One region of the Microbacterium mcarthurae genome, then DNA from elsewhere that is predicted to be linked to it. Evidence: predicted binding sites of a transcription regulator. Region 1 holds the regulator's gene; the other holds the start of a gene.
What was found. The regulator HspR, encoded in region 1, represses chaperone genes until heat shock. The targets are predictions, from matches to a motif close to AAGTTGAGTCNNNNNGACTCAACTT.
Positions count from the first base shown of each region.

Region 2: P5G46_RS05110 (Hsp20/alpha crystallin family protein) is a predicted target of HspR. The motif match lies at 4,119-4,143, and genes of this name have one in related genera.

Region 1 covers NZ_JAROCE010000002.1:313,208-321,122, reverse strand. Annotated here, with positions in the region: gene P5G46_RS08105 (DEAD/DEAH box helicase) at 1-1,428, shown strand, start outside; gene dnaK (molecular chaperone DnaK) at 1,850-3,718, shown strand; gene grpE (nucleotide exchange factor GrpE) at 3,731-4,339, shown strand; gene P5G46_RS08090 (DnaJ C-terminal domain-containing protein) at 4,348-5,334, shown strand; gene P5G46_RS08085 (heat shock protein transcriptional repressor HspR) at 5,402-5,848, shown strand; gene P5G46_RS08080 (potassium channel family protein) at 5,924-6,646, shown strand; gene P5G46_RS08075 (hypothetical protein) at 6,677-7,270, opposite strand; gene P5G46_RS08070 (ABC transporter ATP-binding protein) at 7,450-7,915, shown strand, end outside.
Region 2 covers NZ_JAROCE010000001.1:1,049,983-1,057,897, forward strand. Annotated here, with positions in the region: gene P5G46_RS05085 (zinc-dependent alcohol dehydrogenase) at 1-529, opposite strand, end outside; gene P5G46_RS05090 (MBL fold metallo-hydrolase) at 608-1,381, opposite strand; gene P5G46_RS05095 (SDR family NAD(P)-dependent oxidoreductase) at 1,577-2,467, shown strand; gene P5G46_RS05100 (DUF2231 domain-containing protein) at 2,506-3,051, opposite strand; gene P5G46_RS05105 (manganese catalase) at 3,069-3,950, opposite strand; gene P5G46_RS05110 (Hsp20/alpha crystallin family protein) at 4,195-4,647, shown strand; gene P5G46_RS05115 (iron-containing redox enzyme family protein) at 4,751-5,815, shown strand; gene P5G46_RS05120 (CDGSH iron-sulfur domain-containing protein) at 5,815-6,012, shown strand; gene P5G46_RS05125 (glycosyltransferase family 2 protein) at 6,012-7,022, shown strand; gene P5G46_RS05130 (sugar ABC transporter ATPase) at 7,030-7,392, opposite strand; gene P5G46_RS05135 (helix-turn-helix transcriptional regulator) at 7,636-7,915, shown strand, end outside.

The DNA of each region.
Region 1 (7,915 bases):
GCGTTCGAGAAGTACGCGGCGCACATCAAGGGTGTCTCGGTGCTGCCCGTCTACGGTGGTCAGGGCTACGGCCAGCAGCTGTCGGCGCTGCGTCGCGGCGTCGACATCGTCGTGGGAACGCCCGGTCGCATCATGGACCACCTCGACAAGGGCACCCTCGACCTCAGCGAGCTGAAGTACCTCGTGCTCGACGAGGCCGACGAGATGCTGAAGATGGGCTTCGCGGAGGACGTCGAGACGATCCTCGCCGACACCCCGGCCGACAAGCAGGTGGCGCTGTTCTCCGCCACGATGCCGGCGCAGATCCGTCGCATCTCCGCGCAGTACCTGAACGATCCCGAAGAGATCACCGTCAAGACCAAGACGACGACGTCGGCGAACATCACGCAGCGCTACCTCGTGGTGTCGTACCAGCAGAAGATCGACGCCCTCACCCGCATCCTCGAGGTCGAGAACTTCGAGGGCATGATCGTCTTCACCCGCACGAAGAACGAGACCGAGACGGTCGCCGAGAAGCTCCGTGCCCGCGGATACACCGCCGCGGCGATCAACGGCGACGTCGCCCAGGTGCAGCGCGAGCGCACGGTGAACCAGCTCAAGGCCGGCAAGCTCGACATCCTCGTCGCCACCGACGTGGCCGCGCGCGGTCTCGACGTCGAGCGCATCAGCCACGTCGTCAACTACGACCTCCCGATCGACACCGAGTCGTACGTGCACCGCATCGGCCGTACCGGCCGTGCGGGCCGGACAGGGGATGCCATCAGCTTCGTCACGCCGCGCGAGCGCCGCATGCTCACCGCGATCGAGAAGGCCACGCGCCAGCCGCTCACCGAGATGTCGCTGCCGAGCGTCGACGACGTCAACGCCACGCGCCTCACGCGCTTCGACGACGCGATCACCGCCGCGCTCGAGGACACCGCCGCGATCGCGACGTTCCGCGACGTCGTCGCGCACTACGTCGCGCACCACGACGTGCCCGAGGCGGACGTCGCCGCCGCGCTCGCCGTGGTCGCGCAGGGCGACACCCCGCTGTTGCTCGAGGAGGAGACGATCGCTCAGCCGCGGTTCGACCGCGACCGCGATCGCGCTCCTCGCGAAGGAGGACGCGACGGGGGCCCGCGCCGCGAGCGCGACGGCCGCTTCGCGACCTACCGCATCGCCGTGGGTCGTCGGCAGCGAGTGGAGCCGCGTCAGATCGTGGGTGCCCTCGCCAACGAGGGGGGCCTTCGCCGCAACGACTTCGGGGCGATCCAGATCCGGCAGGACTTCTCGCTCGTCGAGTTGCCGGCCGACCTGTCGCGCGACACCCTCGACCGCCTGACCGACACGCGCATCTCGGGCGTGCTCATCGACCTGCGCCTCGACCAGGGCGGTCGCTCGGCGAAGCGCAGCGACCGGCCGCAGCGCCGCCCGCGCGACCGCGACTGAGCCCACGGCATCCCTTCGACGCCCTCGTGACCTCTCGGTTGCGGGGGCGTCGGCGTCCACGTCCGCATCGCTCGCGAGGTGCCGACTTCTGCCGGGCCGTGTCGCGCTCCTGGCCGGTGGTCCGTCGCCCCACCGGATCCGTGCGGGGCGGAACTCGTGCAATGGGGCGTTTATCGACCGCCCCGGTGCACGGATGGCGCCCCGATGCTGTCGCGGCCGCGGGGGGCCGGGGCGCGGGGACGACTGGCGGCGGCGCAGCGTGGGTCGCGATGCCCAGAAGTTGAGCCAATTCATATCAAGTCTGCTTGACGTCGCGAGGGGCCTGCGATAGCCTTGAGTCATCGCGGCTCAACCCGCGCAGCAGACTTTCCGCAAACCCCGAGTCGTGGCATCCGCCCGGCTCATGATCAAGGAGACACATATGCCACGTGCAGTGGGAATCGACCTCGGGACGACCAACTCCGTCGTGAGCGTGCTCGAGGGCGGCGAGCCGAAGGTCATCGCCAACGCCGAAGGCTTCCGTACGACCCCCTCGGTCGTCGCGTACACCAAGGATGGCGAGGTGCTCGTCGGTGAGACCGCCAAGCGCCAGGCCGTGACCAACGTCGACCGCACCGTCTCGTCCGTCAAGCGCCACATGGGCACGACCTGGACGTTCGACGTCGACGGCAAGAAGTGGACGCCGCAGGAGATCTCCGCGCGCATCCTCCAGAAGCTCAAGCGCGACGCCGAGGAGTACCTGGGCGACAGCGTGACGGATGCCGTCATCACGGTGCCCGCGTACTTCAACGACGCCGAGCGTCAGGCCACGAAGGAGGCCGGTGAGATCGCGGGCCTGAACGTCCTGCGCATCATCAACGAGCCCACCGCCGCAGCCCTCGCGTACGGCCTCGACAAGGGCAAGGAGGACGAGCTCATCCTCGTCTTCGACCTCGGTGGCGGAACGTTCGACGTGTCGCTGCTCGAGGTGGGCAAGGACGACGACTTCTCGACCATCCAGGTGCGCGCCACCGCCGGTGACAACCGCCTCGGTGGAGACGACTGGGACCAGCGGGTCGTCGACTACCTGATCAAGCAGTTCAAGGACACCACCGGTGTCGACGTGTCGGGCGACAAGATCGCCCTGCAGCGCCTCAAGGAGGCCGCGGAGCAGGCCAAGAAGGAGCTGTCGAGCTCGACCTCGACGTCCATCAACCTGCCGTACCTGTCGCTCACCGACTCCGGCCCCGTGTCGCTGTCCGAGACGCTGAGCCGCGCCAAGTTCGAGGACCTCACCAAGGACCTGCTCGACCGCACCCGCAAGCCGTTCTCGGATGTCATCCGTGAGGCCGGCGTCAAGGTCGACGACATCGCGCACGTCGTGCTCGTCGGCGGCTCGACCCGTATGCCCGCGGTCGCCGACCTGGTGAAGAAGGAGACCGGTCGCGACGCGAACAAGGGCGTCAACCCGGACGAGGTCGTCGCCGTCGGTGCCGCCCTGCAGGCCGGTGTCCTCAAGGGTGAGCGCAAGGACGTGCTGCTCATCGACGTCACCCCCCTGAGCCTCGGCATCGAGACCAAGGGCGGCATCATGACCAAGCTCATCGAGCGCAACACCGCCATCCCGACCAAGCGCAGCGAGACCTTCACCACCGCCGACGACAACCAGCCGTCGGTCGCGATCCAGGTCTTCCAGGGCGAGCGCGAGTTCACCCGCGACAACAAGCCGCTGGGAACCTTCGAGCTCACCGGTATCGCCCCGGCTCCCCGTGGCATCCCGCAGGTCGAGGTCACCTTCGACATCGACGCCAACGGCATCGTGCACGTGTCCGCCAAGGACAAGGGCACCGGTAAGGAGCAGTCGATGACCATCACCGGCGGCTCGTCGCTGCCCAAGGAGGACATCGAGCGCATGGTTCGCGAGGCCGAGGAGAACGCGGCGGAAGACAAGAAGCGCCGCGAGTCCGCCGAGACCCGCAACCAGGCCGAGACCCTGTCGTACTCGATCGAGAAGCTGATCAAGGACAACGAGGACAAGCTGCCCGAAGAGGTCAAGAACGACGTGCAGGCCGACGTCGACGCCCTCAAGACGGCGCTCGCCGGCGACGACGACGACGCGGTCAAGACCGCGTTCGACAAGCTCAACGCCAGCCAGGGCAAGCTCGGCGAGGCCATCTACGCCTCGTCGCAGGCTCAGGGCGAGCAGGCCGACCCCAACGTCGGTCAGCCCGGCAACGGTGAGACGCCGAACCCCGAGGAAGACGTCATCGACGCCGAAGTGGTCGACGACGACAACGGCGACAAGAAGTAAGCGACAGAACTGATGGCACACAAGGACGACGAACAGCCCCAGGGCTCGGGCGCCGGTCCTGACGAGACGACGGGGCCGGAGGAGAACACCTCCGGCCCCGCGCCGTCGGGCGAGCAGGCTCCGGATGCCGAGGGCCTGACGATCGAGGACATCCTCGGCGCCGAGCAGACCCCCGAAGCCGCGGCAGAGGGCGCCTCCTCCGACAAGGAGGCCTCGCTGCTGATCGACCTCAAGCGGCTTCAGGCCGAGTACGCCAACTACCGTCGGCGGACGGAGGAGCAGCGCGAGCGCGAGATCGAACGCGCCAAGGGCGAAGCCGTGAAGGGCCTCCTGCCCGTCATGGACGACCTCGACCGCGCCGAGAAGCACGGAGACCTCGTCGAAGGCACCCCGTTCGCCGCGATCGGTGAGAAGGTGCGTGCGGTGGCCGAGCGGCTCGGAGTGGTCTCGTACGGCACCGCCGGTGAGCCCTTCGACCCGCAGCAGCACGAGGCGATCTTCCAGGCGCCCACTCCGGGCGTGACCCAGGCCACGGTGCTCGAGGTCGTCGAGGTGGGCTACCGCCTCGGCTCCGTCGAGTTGCGACCGGCCAAGGTCGTCGTCGCCGTGCCGGCCGAGTAGGAGGACGCATGGCGAGTCAGGACTGGTTCGACAAGGACTTCTACAAGGTCCTCGGTGTCGACAAGGGCGTGAGTGCTGCCGATCTGAAGAAGACGTACCGCAAGCTCGCGCGCCAGTACCACCCCGACTCGAACCCGGGCGACGCGAAGGCTGAAGCGAAGTTCAAGGAGATCAGCGAGGCGTACGCCGTGCTGAACGACCCCGAGCAGCGCGAGGAGTACGACCAGATCCGGGCCATGGGCTCGGGGGCGCGCTTCTCGGCGCCGGGATCCGGTGCGGGCGGCGGCTTCGACGACGTCTTCAGCCGGTTCGGGCAGCAGCGCGGTGGGACCACGGCGGGCGGATTCGAGGATTTCTTCTCGATGTTCGACCAGCAGGGGGCGGGCTTCGGGTCGGGTCGCTTCGGCCAGCCGTCGGGCGGATACCGGGGCTTCGGCGGTCCGCAGCGAGGCGCCGACGTCACGGCACGCACCACGCTCGACTTCGTCACCGCGGCGAAGGGCGAGACGATCACGCTGCAGGGCGAAGACAATGTGCCGTTCAAGGTCAAGATCCCCGCGGGTGTCGCGGACGGCCAGAAGATCCGGTTGCGCGGTCGTGGCCGCCCGTCCCCGGATGGGGGCGAGAGCGGCGACATCGTGGTGACGGTGGCCGTTCGGCCGCACCCGGTGTTCTCCCGCGAGGGGCTGAACCTGCGGCTGACGGTCCCCGTGACCTTCACCGAGGCGGCCCTCGGCGCCACGATCGAGGTGCCGACCCTGGGCGGAGACCCCGTGCGGCTGCGGGTCGCCCCGGGCACCCCGTCCGGTCGTGTGCTCCGCGTCAAGGGACGTGGCATCCACTCGTCCAAGGGCACCGGCGATCTTCTCGCCGAAGTCCAGGTGGCCGTGCCCGACCACCTCGATGAAGCGGCCCGCGAGGCCCTCGAGCGCTTCCACGCGCTCGAGCCGAAGGAAAACCCCCGCGCAGACCTGATGGCCAAGGCGCGACAGTAACGCCGCGTCCCTGGCATCCGGGACAATCGGATGCCAGGGGCAGGCGATCGACGCGAAAGGAGAGGCCGTGTCCGAAAGAGAACTCGACGAGGACGCACCGATCTTCGCGATCGCCGTCGCCGCGGAGCTGTCGAACATGCACCCGCAGACGCTGCGGCAGTACGACCGGCTGGGTCTGGTCGTGCCCGCGCGCACACAGGGCGGATCGAGGCGATACTCGAGCCGGCACGTGCAACAGTTGCGCGAGGTCGCGCGACTGTCGAGCGAAGGCATGAGCCTGCCCGCGATCGCGCGTATCCTGGCCCTCGAGGAGCGCGTGCACGACCTCTCGCGCCGCGTCGCGGACCTCGAGCGTCAGTTGATGGCCGAGCGGCAGTCGCGCCCCGGTGCGCGGGTTTTCGCCGCCGGCGCCACCGGTTCGGTCGTGACGCTCCGTCACGGTGCACGCGTGCGTCGCGCAACGGACGTGGTGCTGTGGCGCCCGCACGGCGTCCTCGGCCACGACGAGGGCTGACGGCGCACGGCGACGATCACGGCCGTTCGCTCGTGCGCCTGGGACGGCGGGCAGCGGCGGCCGTAGAGTGCGAGGATGACGCCGTCCTCCGCACATCCCTCGCCGCGCGCGCGGGGGGAGACTGCCGCGACGAAGCGCTGGGAGAAGTGGACCTATTGGCCGCTGACCGGGCTCGCGTTGCTCTGGGTCATCGTGTACACCGCTCAGGTGGTCGGCGACGTGCGCGGCACGTGGCAGGGCGTGACGGGGATCTTCATGCTCGCGGCGCAGCTCGTCTTCGCCGGCGACTATCTGATCCGGCTGATGTGGGCCGCTCCACGCGGCTCGTGGTTCCGCCACCACCTGCTCGACCTCGCCGTGGTCTTCGTTCCCACTCTGCGGCCGGTGCGACTGCTGGGGGCACTGACCCGCCTGGCGAGCTTCACGCGCACGGTCGGCAGCTCCCTCCGGGCCGAGCTGCTCATCTACGGCATCGGTAGCGTGCTGCTGCTCATCTGGCAGGTGTCGCTCGTCGTGCTGCAGGCGGAGCGGCACGCTCCCGGCGCGAACATCCTCACCTTCGGTGACGCGGTGTGGTGGGCCTTCTGCACCGTCACGACCGTCGGGTACGGCGACTACGCCCCGGTCACGGTCGTGGGCCGCGTCGCGGCCGTCGTCCTCATGGCCGGCGGCGTGGTGCTCGTCGGGCTCATCGTCGCGACGATCTCGTCGTGGGCTTCGGAGCGCGTCTCGCACGCCCGGCGACGGGAGCCGGCATCCACCGTCCAGGGTGACGACCCGACGCCCCCGTCGCGGTGACGCGTCCCGCGCGCGGCGGGCGCCCGCACCTTACGCGGGATCGAGGCGCAGTACCGTGGCGGACTCGCCGACGCGCAGGTCGTCGACGACGCGCAGCGTGCGCGCAACGTCGTCGACCGCGCCGATGACCGTGCCGAATCGTTCACGGTCGGCGCAGACCGCGGTGACGGTGACGAAGTGCGCCCCGGTGTCCCAGGTGTAGGTCGCGAATGGCGGAGTGCGTTCGTCGGCGGGAAGCGGCATCGCGAGCTTCTCGCCCACTCCGAGATGCGGGTTGCGGAAAGCCTCGGTGTCGTCGTACTCCATCGGCATCATGGCCCGGGCGGCCCGCAGCTGCGGCGTCGCCTCCTGCAGTTGTGCCATCACGACGAGCAGATCGGGGTCGGTTCGCCACACCCACACGAGTACCCGGCCGGCTGCGCGGCGCATGAGAAGCGGCGCAGCCTGGCTCGCCACCCAGGCGAAAACACCGCTTCCCGGACGCTCGGTCGCGCCGACGGCGCGGTTCGCCTGCGCCAAGAGCATGCGGATGGCCGCCTTGCGGTGGCGTCGGCCGCGCCAGCCGAGGGAACCCGTGACGGGCACCCAGAGGTCGGCGGGGGCGTCGGCCTGGAGACGAGGCATGGTCTCAGACTACGATCACCGGCACGCGGGCACCTGGCAGATTCCGGTGTCGGGGCATGGATGCCGGATCCCCATGCTCGCGTACGCCTGCGGCGGAAGCGCTCCCGCAATGTCGGTGGTTCGTGCCACTCTTGATGCGCGGTGCTCGTGCCGCCCCGATCTGACATCCGGAGAACGTCGTGCTCGGAAAACTCCTCATCCGGTATCTCTCGAAGTACCGCTGGCTTCTTGTGGCCATCCTCGTGTTCCAGGCCGCGTCCGCGGTCGCGACGCTCTATCTGCCGCGCCTCAACGCCGACATCATCAACCTGGGCGTCGCGCGCGGCGACACCGGCTACATCTGGTCCCGCGGCGTGATCATGCTCGTGATCTCGCTCGGGCAGATCACCGCCTCGGTGATCGCCACCTACTTCGCGGCGCGAGCAGCCATGGCCGCCGGCCGCGACATCCGGCGCGACGTCTTCGAGCGGGTGAGCGGCTTCTCCGAGCGTGAGCTCTCGCAGTTCGGTGCCGGCTCGCTCATCACGCGCAACACCAACGACGTGCAGCAGGTGCAGATGCTGGCGATGATGGGCGCGACGATGCTCGTGAGCGCACCCCTCCTCGCCATCGGTGGCATCATCATGGCTCTCCAGCAAGACGTGG
Region 2 (7,915 bases), on a different contig from region 1:
CGACGATGTCGCCGAGCTGCGCGCCGAAGTAGCCGGTCGAGAAGGCGTCGGTGAGCAGGAGCCCGTCCTCGTCGTGCAACCATTCGGGGATGACTCGCGGCCCGACGTCGGCGAACGGCACGCGCACCATCTCGGCCTGACCGCCGTCGAAGCCACCGGCGGTGTGCGAATAGCCGTAGATGCCGCCGACCGCGGTGGCGTTCGCGTTGACGTTGTGGCAGTTGCTCAGAAGCCCCCGCGCGCAGAAGAAGCACGTTCCGCACGCGATGTTGAAGGGCACCATGACGCGGTCGCCCACCGAGAGATTCTGCACCGACGAACCCACGTCCACCACGCTGCCGATGAACTCGTGCCCGAAGGTGTGCCCGACACGGGTGTCGGGGATCAGGCCGTGGTACAGGTGCAGGTCCGACCCGCAGATCGCGGCCCGCTCGACGCGGACGATCGCGTCGTTCGGATGCTCGATACGTGGATCGGGCTTGTTCTCGACGCGCACCTTGTACGGTCCGCGGTAGGTCATCGCTCTCATGCGTGCTCTCATTTCGTGGGTCGGGGGGTCTTGTCAACGGGCTCGGCCCGCGGCATCCGGTCGTCGCGCGCGGTGGTCTCAGTGGGGGCCCGTCGCGCGCGCGTTGAGCACGGCGTGCTCGACCCCGCCGGTCCACGGGTCGCCGTGCCCGGGGAGGAGCGTGCCGGCTCCCGTCGGGGTCAGCGCGGCGAGCACCGAGAGCGCGGCCGCACTGTCAGCCGTGGCGGCGCGGGCGACGATCTGCGGCCCTGCCCGGCCGGTGTACGGGTCAAAGGTGACGAGCGCGTCGCCGGTGAAGAGCAGATCTCGGTCGGGCAGGTGGAACGCCATGTGGCCGTACGTGTGACCCGGCGTGGGGATGGGGACGAGACCGCCCAGCAGGGGTGCCCCGGGGCGGATGTCGCCGAGCGCCTCGGCGCCGCGGACGGACAGCGCACCCGCACGGGCCATCCGGGCCAAGACAGGGATGCCGCCAGGGTGGCGCAGCGGGTACAGCGCGCGCGAGGCCTCGCGATCGTACCGGTAGGGATGCCGCACGAGGGGGACGTCGGCCTCGTTGACGTGGATCGGCACGTGGTGCACCCGTTGCAGACGGTCGACCGTGCCGACGTGGTCGAAGTGGCCGTGCGAGAGGACGACCGACACGAGGTCGTCGGGGCCGCTGCGGTGAGCGGCCAACGCCGCCACGAGGTACGGCCAGCTGCGCGGCAGCCCCGCGTCGATGAGCACGAGGCCGTCGTCGGTGTCGACGAGGAAACTGTTGGTGAGGGCGCGCGTGATCATGAGCACGCCGTCGGCAACCTCTCTCACGCCGTCGGGCGTGCGCCCGAGTTCCGTGTGTGTACTCGACATGCCGCACACCCTCCGCGCGGAGGCCACCGGCCGCACACGGGGTTGCGGGGGCGCCGACGTGCTGTTATCTCGTCACCGCCCGTGGCATCCGCTCGCCGGCATCCCCACCGTCAACCCCCTCCGATCTCGCCCCGCCGCCGCCTACTGTCGCGGCACACGTGACGAGCCACCGGGGCTGCGCGCGAAGGGGGCAGCATGGTTCGGGTCGTCGTCATCACCGGGGGATCCCGAGGGATCGGGCGCGCGGCCGCGCTGCGCTTTGCTCGCCGCGATACCCGTCTCGTGCTCGTCGCGCGCGACGAGGTCGCCCTCGCCTCCGCCGCCGAGGCCTGCCGCCGTCGCGGTGCCGAGGTGCTCACCCTCGCCATCGACCTCGCGACCCCCGAGGGCCCGGCCCGGGCGACGGACGCCGCGATCGTCCGCTTCGGTCGCATCGATGTGTGGGTGGCTGCGGCATCCGTCTTCTCGTACGGGTCGGTCGAAGACACACCGGATGCCGTGCGCGACCGGGTCGTCGAGACGAACCTCGTCGGCCACATGCGCGCGGCCCGCGCCGTGCTCCCCCACTTCCGGGCGCGCGGCGGCGGCACCATCGTCTTCGTCGGCTCGCTGTACTCCCAGGTCGCGGGCCCGTACGTCTCGTCGTACGTGGCGGCGAAGCACGGTCTGCTGGGCTTCGCGCGGTCGCTGCGCCAGGAGATGCTCGCGCACCGCGGCATCCGCGTGAGGGTCGTGCTGCCGGCGAGCATCGACACGCCGATCTACCAACGCGCCGCGAACTACACCGGTCGCACACCGTTCCCCCTGCCCCCCGTGGTCTCGGCGGACCGCGTCGCACGCGCGATCGTGCGCGTCACACGCGGGCGGCGGCTCGAGGTCGGCGTGGGCGCGGCGCAGTTCGTGACCCGCCCGCTGCAGGCGATCGCTCCGCGCGTGTACGACCGATTCATCCGCGCACTGCAACGCACCCTCGGCCTTCGCCGAAGGCCCGCCGCCCCGACTCCGGGCGCGGTGCTCGCGCCACAGCATGACCCGGGCGCGGTGAGTGGCAGCTGGCCCCGGGTTCCCGTCCGCCGCCCGCGCTGACGAACCCCGGATGCCAGGGCACCCGGGGTTACGTCAGCTCAGGACGTCTCGAAGCCCTCGCGCTGGGTGTTCTCGTCGGCGACGCGCACGCCCCAGCGGTACGACAGCTTGCCGCCGAGCCACCCCGAGACGGACAGTCCGGCGGCGGCGATCAGACTGAGCGCCAGCGCCACGCCCGGAACGCGACCGAGATCGAGCATGCGCACGAACAGGCCGATCGAGAACAGCACCATCGCGGTGACGTTCAGGGTCAGGTGCACCAGGGCCGTCCGATGCGCGGGTGTGCCCTTCGGAATGCGGGACAAGTCCAGAAGGCCGAGCACCGAGGCTCCCACCGCCCCGCCCAATCCGATCGCGATGAGCCACCGCGACCCCGTCGCAAAGGACCGCGGGTCATCGGCGGCGACACCGAGCAGGTCGAACACGAGGCTCGACGACCACGCGCCGATCGGAATCGTCACGGCCACCGGGTGGAAGGGGTGTCCGTACGGTCCTGCCACGATCGTGCGCGGCACCTTCGCGGCCCGCATCGCGGGGAAGCTCGCTCCGCTGCGCGGTGCCGCGGCCATCGAGGGCCCCGGCACCGCGGCATCCGCCCCGCTCATTCCTTGTGCAGCGCGTCCTGCGCGCGGCCGGCGAGCTTCTCCACGGTGTTGGGGAGCTCGGTGGTGCCGTAGAACCGCACATCGGGGTGCGTGGGCGGCGGCATCGGCACGCCGGGTTCGGGAGACGCGAGGTAGGTGAACTCGCCCTTTCCGTCGGGCGTCGGTCCCGACGCCCAGCGCCCCTCGGCGGCCGCAGCCCCGTCGGAGAAGTTGATGTACTGGTACGACACGTCCCGATCCTCCTTCTCGAGCGGGAAATTGCTCGGCACGGGGAGGCTCTCGTACCCCTCCTCCTGCAGCTCGGCCGCAGCAGCCGCCCACTGGTTCTGGTGCATGGTGTCGCGGGCGAGGAGGAAGGCGAGCAGATCCTTGACGCCGTGGTCGTCGGTCTGGTGGTAGAGACGCGCGACCTGCACGCGCCCCTGCATCTCGGCGTTGGCATTGGCGGTGAAGTCCGCGAGCAGGTTGCCGCTGGCCGTGATGAAGCTGCCCTGCCACGGGTTGCCGTTGGAGTCGACCGGACGCGCACCCGCTCCCGCGACGATGCCGTGCTGGATGTCGGTGCCACCGATCACCGCGGCCACCGTGGGGTCGTCCTGCACGGCTTCCTCGGTGATGCCGAGCGGCGATTTCTCGAGCAGCTGCGCGATCATGATCGCGAGCATCTCGACGTGCCCCATCTCCTCCGCACCGATCCCGAACACGAGGTCGCGGTACTTGCCGGGCATGTGCATGTTCCACGCCTGGAACTGGTACTGCATCGCGACGGAGATCTCGCCGTACTGTCCGCCGAGCACCTCCTGAAGCTTGCGCGCGTAGACCGCGTCCGGCTTGTCGGGGGTGGCCTTGTGCTGGAGTTCTTGCCGGTGGAAGTACATCGCTCTCCTTCGTCGTCTCCGGATGCCGTCCAGGGGCCGCAGCATCCGGGGCCTACGACACCGCGGCGCGCGGGGGTCCGGCACGGGGGTTGCGGCGGCGGGCCGACGGGAGCACAATCGCGCGACGAACTCTTGGCACTCTCCCCACGAGAGTGCTAATCTGATCCCAAGTTGAGTCACACAGACTCAACCTACGACCACCTCCGGATCCGGCATCCGGACCGATCGAAAAGGAGAAACGACCATGGCCGCTTACGACCCGTTCCGCGACCTCGACCGCCTCGCGTCGACGCTCCTCGACGCCCGACGCGGAGGACCCCGCCGCATGCCGATGGACCTCTATCGCGACGGCGATCACTACGTGCTTTCCGCTGATCTCCCGGGCGTGGATCCCGGCTCGGTCGACATCGATGTCGACGGTCAGCTGCTCACGATCCGGGCCGAGCGGACGCTCGCCGCCGGGGAAGGCGTGAAATGGATCACGCGCGAGCGCGAGACCGCCTCGTTCGTTCGCCAGCTGAACCTCGGTCAGGGGATCGACACGGATCGAATCAGCGCGTCGTACCGCAACGGCGTGCTGTCCGTGACGATTCCGGTGAGCGAGAAGGCCAAGCCGCGCCGTATCGCGGTGTCCACCGACGACTCCGACGACGTGATCGCCGCGCACGAGAGCGCTCCGCACCCGATCGAGCAGTGAGCACGAACGACGAGGGGGCACCCGACGCCGGTGGCCCCCTCGTCGCGTGCGCGTCGTTGTCAAGGGTCTCGGTGATCGCTCCCCTCGCCGCCAGAGTGCGGGGGTGTCCGTCACCTCCTCCTCCCCCGTTCTCTCCGACGCGGAAGGGGCGGACGATTCACCGCCCTTCTCCCCTCGCGGCCCGGTGAGCGCCGCGATCCTCCCGCACCTGTGCGGCGGCACGCCGACGGCCCACACCGCCCTCGCCGACGCCGCTGTGGAGGCCTCGCCCGACGTCGCCGCCGACGACGATCTGCAGCTCGCCCTCTTCGCGCTCTACGCCTCGGCCTACGGATCGATCCCCGCGTTCGCGCCCGATCTCGAATGGGACCCGTCGCTCATCGCGACCCGTCGCGTCATCGAGCGAGCCTTCGAAGCGACACTCCGCGATCGCGTGGCCGTCCCCGAGACGCCGGTGACGACGGCGGACGCCGTAGCCCGCTGCCTCTTCGCCCTGACCGCCGCCGACACCGGCCCGAGCCTCTCGCGCTACCTCGCGAAAAAAGCCACCCTCGACCAGGCGCACGAGCTCCTCGTGCATCGCACGGTCTACACCCTGCGCGAAGCCGACCCCCATTCGTGGGCCATCCCACGGCTGACGGGGCGCCCCAAGGCGGCGCTCGTGGAGATCCAGTCCGACGAGTACGGCGGCGGCAATCCGGAGCGCGTGCACGCCGAAATGTTCGCGCGCGCGGTCCGCGGCGCCGGACTCTCCGACGCCTACGGGGCCTACATCGACGACGTTCCCGCCGTCACCCTCGCCTCCCACAACACGATGTCGATGTTCGGGCTCAATCGCCGTCTGCTGGGGGCGATCGTCGGTCATCTCGCGGCGTTCGAGATGACGTCGTCGATCCCCAATCGCCTCTACGCCGAAGGGTTGCGGCGCCTCGGTTTCGGCGATGACGTGTGCGCGTACTTCGACGAGCACGTCGAAGCCGACGCGGTGCACGAGCAGATCGCCGCGCGCGACCTGGCCGGCGCACTCGCGGAGGATCGCCCCGACCTGCTCCCCGACATCCTCTTCGGCGCCGCCGCGTGCCTCGACGTCGATGGCAGGGTCGGCCGTCATCTGCTCGACGCGTGGTCGCGCGGGGAGTCGTCCCTGCGGCCCGAAGAGGGTCGATGATGGCGGATCCGGCTCGCATCACCGCCTATCCCGACGGCCCGTTCCTCGTGCGCGGAGAGGTCGACCTCCGCGACGCCGCGGACCGGCCCATCCCCAAGAACCGTCGCACGGTCGCGCTGTGCCGGTGCGGCCTGTCCACGATCAAGCCCTTCTGCGACGGGACGCACAAGGCCGCGGGATTCCGCACGGACGACTGATGCGCCTCGCGGCGGAGTACGTCCTGCCGCTTCGGTGGAGCGACGACGACGCGATCGGCGACCTCACGGACTACCTCGGCGAACTGGCGGGCTGGATCGACGTCACGGTGGTGGACGGGTCCGACGCGCCGCTCTTCGCCGCCCATGCCCGCGCCTTTCCGGGACTCGTCCGACACGTGCGCCCCGCCCTCGCGCACGGCGCCAATGGCAAGGTGCGCGGCGTCCTGACGGGTGTGGCCGTGGCCCGGCACGAGCGGATCGTCCTCGCCGACGACGACGTCCGCTACGACCGGGCGGGCCTGGATGCCGTGGTGTCGGCACTCGCGGATGCGGACCTGGTCGCTCCGCAGAACGTGTTCGATCCGCTGCCCTGGCACGCGCGATGGGACACCGGCCGCACGCTGCTCAACCGCGCTTTCCACCGCGATTACTCGGGCACGTACGGCATCCGGCGCTCCGTGCTGGAACGCACGGGCGGGTACGACCCCGATTGCTTGTTCGAGAACCTCGAGCTCGAACGCACCGTCCGCGCCGCCGGGGGCGTCGTGCGGCTTCGCCGTGACGTGTTCGTCGTGCGGCGCCCGCCCACGCTGTCGCACTTCCTCGGACAACGGGTGCGGCAGGCGTACGACAGTCTCGCGCAGCCACCTCGTCTGCTCCTCGAGCTGACCCTGCTCCCGACCATCGTGGCCCTGCGCCGCCGACGCGGGGTTCTTCTGCTGATCGCGCTCGGCGTCGTGGCCGCGGCGGAGGGCGGGCGCCGACGCGCGGGCGGTCGGGGCGTCTTCCGCCCCTCCGCGGCCCTGTGGGCGCCGGTGTGGGCGATCGAGCGGTCGGTGACGAGCTGGATCGCCGTCGGCGCGCGCGTACGGGGAGGGGTGCGTTACGCCGGAACGCGTGTCGCGCGCGCGGCGACGCCGCTGCGCGTCCTCCGCCGCCGCCACTCCCCCGGCGGCCTGTCCCGGAACGCAGGGCCGGTCAAGAGCGGGATCGCGGCGGACGGCGGCTAGATCGCACTCAGAGGTCTTCGGGGGCGAGGTCGCCCTGACCTTCTTCGCCCAGCTCCACGACGCCGGGGTCCTCCCCCTGCGAGTCCGTCCCCGTGGACTCGGGGTGGACATCCGCGAGGGGGATGTCGCTGTCGTCGGCGGGGATCTCCGCCGGGTCCGCTCCTGTCGCCGTGGCGGGATCAAGGTCCGCGGGGTCCGCACCCTCGTCGAGCGCGGTCGTGGCATCCCACTCCGCTTGCGCCGGATCCAGCGACGGGTCCGGCTCGATGGACGTGTCGCCGTCGCGGAGGGGCTGCACGCCGGTCACCGCATCCGGAGCCTGCGGAACGGTCGGGTCCGAGGAGACGGGGTCGATCGAAGCGTCGCTCATGGCGGAATCCTTTCGTCGTCCGCGATGCGGTATCGCGGGTCGCCGCGTCGGCGACTCCTCCATCCAACGGCGGTACTCGCAGCGTTCCCGCCCCCTTGACACCGCCTGGACCCGCCCCGTACTCCCGTGCTTTCGCTCTGAGGCCGAACCCTGGCGCGCGGCGTCCGACCGCACGTTGGACCCGCGAGCCGGAGGCAAGATATCCCGGATGCCACGGCGGTCGAGGCCGTGGAGGAGGGTCATATGGGGGAAGTCCTCACCGTACGCGCGACGGGCGCGAACGATGTCGAAGCGGTGTGGCGGCAGTTCGTTCCGGGCGCACGTCTGGATCACGTCGACCCCGACCGGGTGCGCTTCGACTGGTCGTCGATCGACTCCGGAACGTTCTCGCTCGTCCAGTACTCCCTCCGGGCCGACGTCCGCTCGTCGGTGCAGCTGGACGATCAGATCATGGCCTGCCAGCTCGCCGCCCTCGATGCCCGCTTGCGGGCGGAAGATCGCGACATCGATCCGCGGCAGCCCT